Regions from separate parts of the Aminobacter sp. NyZ550 genome, predicted to be linked through region 2. Evidence: predicted binding sites of a transcription regulator. Region 2 holds the regulator's gene; the other holds the start of a gene.
What was found. The regulator HrcA, encoded in region 2, represses chaperone genes, less so after heat shock. The targets are predictions, from matches to a motif close to GTTAGCACTCNCNNNNNGNGAGTGCTAAC.

Region 1: the regulator HrcA is predicted to act here: its motif matches at 1,556-1,584, upstream of N7E70_RS00995 (co-chaperone GroES).

What each region holds. Positions count from the first base shown of each region.
Region 1 covers NZ_CP114190.1:203,749-207,155, forward strand. Annotated here, with positions in the region: gene N7E70_RS00985 (ChaN family lipoprotein) at 1-744, shown strand, start outside; gene N7E70_RS00990 (hypothetical protein) at 1,151-1,378, opposite strand; gene N7E70_RS00995 (co-chaperone GroES) at 1,638-1,952, shown strand; gene groL (chaperonin GroEL) at 1,992-3,407, shown strand, end outside.
Region 2 covers NZ_CP114190.1:89,794-93,200, forward strand. Annotated here, with positions in the region: gene N7E70_RS00450 (CHAD domain-containing protein) at 1-15, shown strand, start outside; gene N7E70_RS00455 (YiiX/YebB-like N1pC/P60 family cysteine hydrolase) at 68-865, shown strand; gene N7E70_RS00460 (hypothetical protein) at 878-1,075, opposite strand; gene hrcA (heat-inducible transcriptional repressor HrcA) at 1,100-2,170, opposite strand; gene rph (ribonuclease PH) at 2,320-3,036, shown strand; gene N7E70_RS00475 (VOC family protein) at 3,047-3,407, shown strand, end outside.

The DNA.
Region 1 (3,407 bases), 110 kb from region 2:
GTGCTGCTGCTCGGCGAAACGCATGACCGCTTCGACATCCACCGCTGGCAGTTGCATGTCTGCACGGCGATGCGGACTTTGCGCAATGACATCGTCATCGGTTTCGAGATGTTTCCGCGCCGGTTGCAGCCGGTGCTCGACCAGTGGGTCGCCGGCAGTCTTGAGCGGGACGAATTTCTGAAGGCTGCCGAATGGGGCAAGGTCTGGGGGTTCCCGGCCGAGCTCTACCTTCCGATCTTCCATTTCTGCCGCGAGTTTGGCGTGCCGATGCTGGCGCTCAATTGCTACCGCGAACTGGTGACGCGGGTCGGCAAGGAAGGCTGGGACGCCGTTCCTGTCGACGAGCGTGACGGTCTCACGCCCTCGGCAAACGCGACGCCGGCCTATCGGCAATATCTGTTCGATACCACCGGCGGCGGCTCGCCGGCGCGCAAGGTGAAAGCGCCCGAGGCGCCGGAGTTCGACCGTTTCGTCCGGGCGCAGCAGACCTGGGATCGGGCGTTTGCCTGCAACATCGCCAAAGCGCGGACGGCCGACAGCTCGCCGCTGGTGATCGGCATCATCGGCCGCGGACATCTCGAATTTGGCCATGGCACGCCGTTCCAGCTGAAAGATCTCGGCGTCGACAAGGTGACGACGCTGCTGCCCAACGACACGGCGCAGGTCGACCAGGGGAAGGTCGGGGGAATTGCCCGGTCGCTGTTCCGGCTGCTGCCTCAAGCCGACGCCAGGCCAGCCGCCTGACGCGGGCAGAAGCTGCTTTTGGCAAAAGCTCTCCAGAAAAGAAAAAAGCGGGCATAGGCCCGCTTCCCTCTGGCTCCTGAAACTTGCATGCCGCCGGTACATTCGTGGTCGGCCAGCTGTCAATCAGGGCAAATGCAGCATTCCGCGGCAAAACCCACCATCGTATCTCGATGAGCGTTTCGCTCCCGGCGGAGTGCCGATGAGCCTTCATATGGGGAGGGATGTTCTACAAAACAATAGGCTAGCTGACAGCAAGGCCGGCATTCTTGATCGTACATCGACCGACTGGCATCCTGCCCCGCGCATCGGCCCGAAAATCGGAGTCGTTTTTCGGAAAGCACGACGCCCAGGTGCGTACACATGGGCTGACGCTCCAGGCAGGATTGGCAGTCAGGTGATGCGCTTGCTACTTTGCGGCGCGCGCCACGCGCTTCTTCTTGGCTTCTACGGGTTTCAGGGCCTCGGCAGCGCGGTCAGCCTCGTCCTTGGCCAAGCGCAATTCCCGCAACTTTGCCGTCTTGATGGCCCGAGCCTTTGCTTCTGACTGATAATCAGCCATGGCGCTGTTGCGCTCTGCTGCCTTCTTCTGTGCCTCGATCGAACGGGACTGCGCTTTTTCCAGAAAATTTTCCATGGCTACATCCAATATCTGAAATCCTCTTCGTGCGCGGAAAATAAAAATTCCACTGCACCTTAAATAGGGTTTCTCGACCTGGAATTCAAATTCCCAGCCTATTTGCACTGAATCATAATTTTAATCCGCCCCCTGGCGCCTGTTATTTTTGAATACTCTCGTGCATAGCGAATAATTTTTGGCACTCCTGTCATTCGAGTGCCAAAGGGCGTATATAGGACATGCGGTCCCCTATGCGCCGGCTGCAGAAAGAACATTCATGAAATTCCGACCACTTCACGACCGCGTCGTCATTCGGCGCGCCGAAGGCGATATCAAATCCAAGGGCGGCATCATCATCCCCGACAATGCCAAGGAAAAGCCCCAGCAGGGCGAAGTCCTTGCCGTTGGCCCGGGCACCCGCGACGAAAGCGGCAATCTGATCCCGCTCGACGTCAAGGCCGGCGACACAGTGCTGTTCGGCAAATGGTCGGGCACGGAGGTCAAGATCGACGGCGCGGATCTCCTGATCATCAAGGAGGCCGACATCATGGGCATCGTCGACACGAGCGAAGCCGCCAAGAAAGCCGCCTGATCCGGCTTTGCGACCTCAAGAACGAACTGGACGAAAATCATGCCTGCCAAGGAAATCAAATTCTCGACCGATGCCCGCGACCGCATGTTGCGTGGCGTCGAGCTGCTCAACAACGCCGTCAAGGTGACGCTCGGCCCTAAAGGCCGCAACGTCATCATCGACCGCGCTTATGGCGCGCCGCGCATCACCAAGGACGGCGTCACCGTCGCCAAGGAGATTGAGCTATCCGACAAGTTCGAGAACATGGGCGCGCAGATGGTGCGGGAAGTGGCCTCGAAGACCAACGACCTCGCCGGTGATGGCACAACGACGGCAACCGTGCTGGCTGCATCCATCCTCCGCGAAGGCGCCAAGCTGGTGGCCGCCGGCATGAACCCGATGGACCTCAAGCGCGGCATCGATCTTGCCGTGGCTGCCGTGGTCAAGGACATCCATGCGCGCGCCAAGAAGGTCAAGTCTTCGGACGAGATCGCCCAGGTCGGCACCATCGCCGCCAATGGCGATACCTCTGTCGGCGCTATGATCGCCAAGGCCATGGACAAGGTCGGCAATGAGGGCGTCATCACCGTAGAGGAAGCAAAGACCGCCGAGACAGAACTCGACGTCGTCGAAGGCATGCAGTTCGACCGCGGTTACCTCAGCCCCTACTTCGTCACCAATGCCGACAAGATGCGTGCCGAACTGGAAGACCCCTACATCCTCATCCACGAGAAGAAACTCGGCAATCTGCAGGCCCTGCTGCCAATCCTCGAAGCGGTGGTGCAGAGCGGCAGGCCGCTGCTCATCATCTCCGAAGACGTCGAAGGCGAGGCCTTGGCCACGCTCGTCGTCAACAAGCTGCGTGGCGGCCTGAAGGTCGCCGCCGTCAAGGCACCTGGCTTCGGCGATCGCCGCAAGTCGATGCTGGAAGACATTGCTGTCCTGACCGCCGGCCAGATGATCTCGGAGGATCTCGGCATCAAGCTCGAGAACGTCACCATCGAGATGCTCGGCCGGGCCAAGCGCGTGCTCATCGACAAGGACACGACAACCATCATCGACGGCTCCGGCGGCAAGGACGGTATTGCAGCCCGGATCGCACAGCTGAAGATGCAGATCGAGGAAAGCACCTCCGACTACGACAAGGAGAAGCTGCAGGAACGCCTGGCGAAGCTCGCTGGTGGGGTCGCCGTCATCCGCGTCGGCGGAGCGACCGAAACCGAGGTCAAGGAAAAGAAGGATCGCATCGATGATGCGCTGAACGCCACGCGTGCTGCCGTCGAAGAAGGCATCGTCGCCGGTGGCGGCGTGGCCCTGCTGCGGGCCAAGGCAGCGCTTGAGACGCTCACCGGAGCGAACGCCGACGTCACCGCCGGCATTTCGATCGTGCTGAAGGCGCTCGAGGCGCCGATCCGGCAGATCGCCGACAACGCCGGCGTCGAAGGCTCCGTCGTCGTCGGCAAGCTGATGGAAAGC
Region 2 (3,407 bases):
ACTGAAGCCGACTAGCTGTTTGCCCCGCTGGCATCGCCGGCCCGGCTCATGTTACGTCCTGTGCGTCATGACGCAAAAGACCGACACCCTGCTCGACCGTCTCGGCCGCTGGCTCGCCTCCCGGCTGCAGGTCGAATCCTCCGGCTACGAGCCTTACACACCTTCCGACCCGGACACGCTGCGGCGAACGCTGGAGCCCGGCGACATCCTTCTGATCGAAGGCAACCAGCGCATTTCGGCCGTCATCAAGTATCTGACGCAGTCGACCTGGTCGCATTCTGCACTCTATATCGGCGACGCGCTGCCAGAGCCGACGGACGGATCGGAGCGGCCGCGGCTGATCGAGGTCAATCTCGGAGAAGGCTGCGTTGCCGTGCCGCTGTCGAAATACCGCACCTACAACACCCGCATCTGCCGGGCCAACGGCCTGTCACCGGAGGATCGCGACCATGTCGTGAGGTTCATGGTGCAAAGGCTCGGGCTGAAATACGACCTCAAGAACATCACCGACATGCTGCGCTACTTCATTCCGCGGCCGCCGGTGCCCGTGCGCTGGCGCCGCCGCATGCTGGCCTTCGGTTCCGGCGACCCGACACGCGCCATCTGCTCGACGATGATCGCGCAGGCCTATGGTGAGATCCGCTATCCAATCCTGCCCGAGATCACCCGCGCCCCCGGCCGCGCTTCGGCGCAGTCGACCTACATGCGCCAGGAGATCATGCACATCCGCCACCACTCGCTCTACACGCCGCGCGACTTCGACCTGTCGCCCTATTTCCGCATCGTCAAACCAACGCTGGAATATGGCTTCGACTACCGGCAGGTGACATGGAGCGAGCAGGACAAGGCCAGCAAAGGGGCGTGATCGCCCGACTGCTCATTCTTCCTGTTCGGAAAAATCGTCATCGAGGCGCTTTTCGAGGTCGACGAGGTCCTTGGGCAGCGGCAGGCCCTGGGCGCGCAACTCGGAGAGCTTCTCGCGCAGCTGTTCCTGCAACTCGTGTGAATCCTCGGGCTGGTTGACCATTTCCTGGAGCAGCACGGCTATCTGGGCCTTGATCTGTTCGAGTGCCATGGTCCGGTTCTCCGCAGTTTCAGCTCACCTCAGCATGCGCGAAATCAGCTGCGCCGTATAGTCGACCATCGGCACGATGCGGGCATAATTGAGCCGGGTCGGTCCGATGACGCCGAGCGCGCCGACCACGCGAGCGTCCTTGTCGCGATAGGGCGCGACGACCAGCGACGAGCCGGACAGCGAAAACAGCCGGTTTTCCGAGCCGATGAAGATGCGCACGCCCGAGCCTTCCTCGGCGAGGTCGAGCAACTGGATCAGCCCGTCCTGGGTTTCCATGTCCTCGAACAGGTGCTTGAGCAGTTCGATGTCGGCCTGGGCGGTGACGTTTTCGAGCAGATTGGCGCGGCCGCGCACGATCAGGCGCGCCGGCAGGCCGCTCTCGGCGCCGGCCCAGACGGCGAGACCCTTTTCGACGAGGTCCTGCGACAGCGTGTCGAGGGCTGCCTTGGTCTCGTCCTTGATACGGGCGATCTCCAGCCGGGCCTCGGCAAGGGTACGGCCTCGAATATGGGCATTCAGGAAGTTCGACGCTTCGTGCAGTTGCGAAACGGTGACGCCGAGCGGCAGCTCGACGACACGGTTCTCGACATCGCCATTCTGCGACACCAGCACGGCGAGCGCCTTGGTCGGTTCGAGCTGGATGAACTCGATGTGCTTGAGCGCGACCTCGTTCTTGGCGGCGAGGACGAGGCCTGCGCCGCGCGACATGCCCGACAGCATCTGGCTCGCCTCGGTCAGCATGTGCTCCAGCGTGGCGCCCTCGCCCGAAGCCTTGACCTGCGCCTCGATCGTCCGGCGTTCGTCGTCAGGCAGATCGCCAAGCTCCATGAAGGCGTCGACGAAGAACCTGAGCCCCTTTTGCGTCGGCAGGCGGCCGGCGGAGATGTGCGGCGCGTAGACGAGGCCGAGCTGCTCGAGATCGCTCATCACGTTGCGGACGGTCGCCGGCGACAGCGACGACGGCAGCATGCGCGACAGGTTACGCGAGCCCACGGGCTCGCCATCCCTGAGATAGGAATCGACGATGCGCCGGAAGATGTCACGCGACCGCATATCGAGCGATTGCAGCGTGGGATCGGGTACCGCTTTGGTCATCTGCTTCATGGTCTCCGTCCAAAATGATATAGACCGCATGGCCGCGAACACAACAGCTCCAGCCACGGAACCGGTTTTCCTTTGCGCTGGTCCGGCCATGGGGCTACAAGCCGGCAACAATTTCCGATTTCGCCATAGAAAGTAGCCGTATGCGCCCCTCCAAACGCCAGTTCGACGAAATGCGCGCCATCTCCTTCGAGCGCAACATCTCCAAGCACGCCGAAGGCTCGTGCCTAGTCAAGTTCGGCGACACCCATGTGCTGTGCACGGCGAGCCTTGAAGAGAAGGTGCCGGGCTGGATGCGCAACACCGGCAAGGGCTGGGTGACGGCCGAGTACGGCATGCTGCCGCGCTCGACCGGCGAACGCATGCGCCGCGAAGCCTCTTCCGGCAAGCAGGGCGGCCGCACGCTGGAAATCCAGCGCCTGATCGGCCGCTCGCTGCGGGCCGTGGTAGACATGCAGGCGCTCGGCGAGCGCCAGATCACCGTCGACTGCGACGTCATCCAGGCCGATGGCGGCACCCGCACGGCCTCGATCACCGGCGCGTGGATCGCGCTGTACGATTGCCTGCGCTGGATGGAAGCGCGCCAGATGGTCAGCATCGACAAGGTGCTGAAGGACCATGTCGCGGCGATCTCCTGCGGTATCCATGATGGGCAGCCGGTCATCGACCTCGACTATCTCGAGGATTCCTCGGCCGGCACCGACGCCAATTTCGTCATGACCGGCAAGGGCGGCATCGTCGAGATCCAGGGCACCGCCGAAGGTACGCCGTTCTCGGAGGAAGAGTTCCTGCAGCTGATGGGCCTCGCCCGCAAGGGCATTGCGCGTCTGGTCGACCTGCAGAAGATGGCGGTGGGCTGAGGCTCTCGCCATGCAGCCCTCGGCGATCCTCGAATCCGCGCTCTATGTCACCGACCTCGATGCCGCAGAAAACTTCTACGGCGAGGTGATGGGACTGGAGCGGATCGCCAAGGTGCCGGGGCGGCATGTGTTCTTCCGCTGCGGCCAGGGCGTGCTTCTGCTCTTTTACGCCGAGGCGACGCGGCAGCCACCGAAGCCCGATGCCAGGCTGCCGGTGCCGCCGCATGGTACGTCAGGCCCGGGGCATCTGTGCTTTGCCGGCACGGCCGAAGAAGTCGAGGACTGGAAGACGCGGCTCGAAGGCGAGGGTATAGCCATCGAAGCCGATTTCGAATGGCCCAATGGCGGCCGTTCCATCTATTTCCGCGATC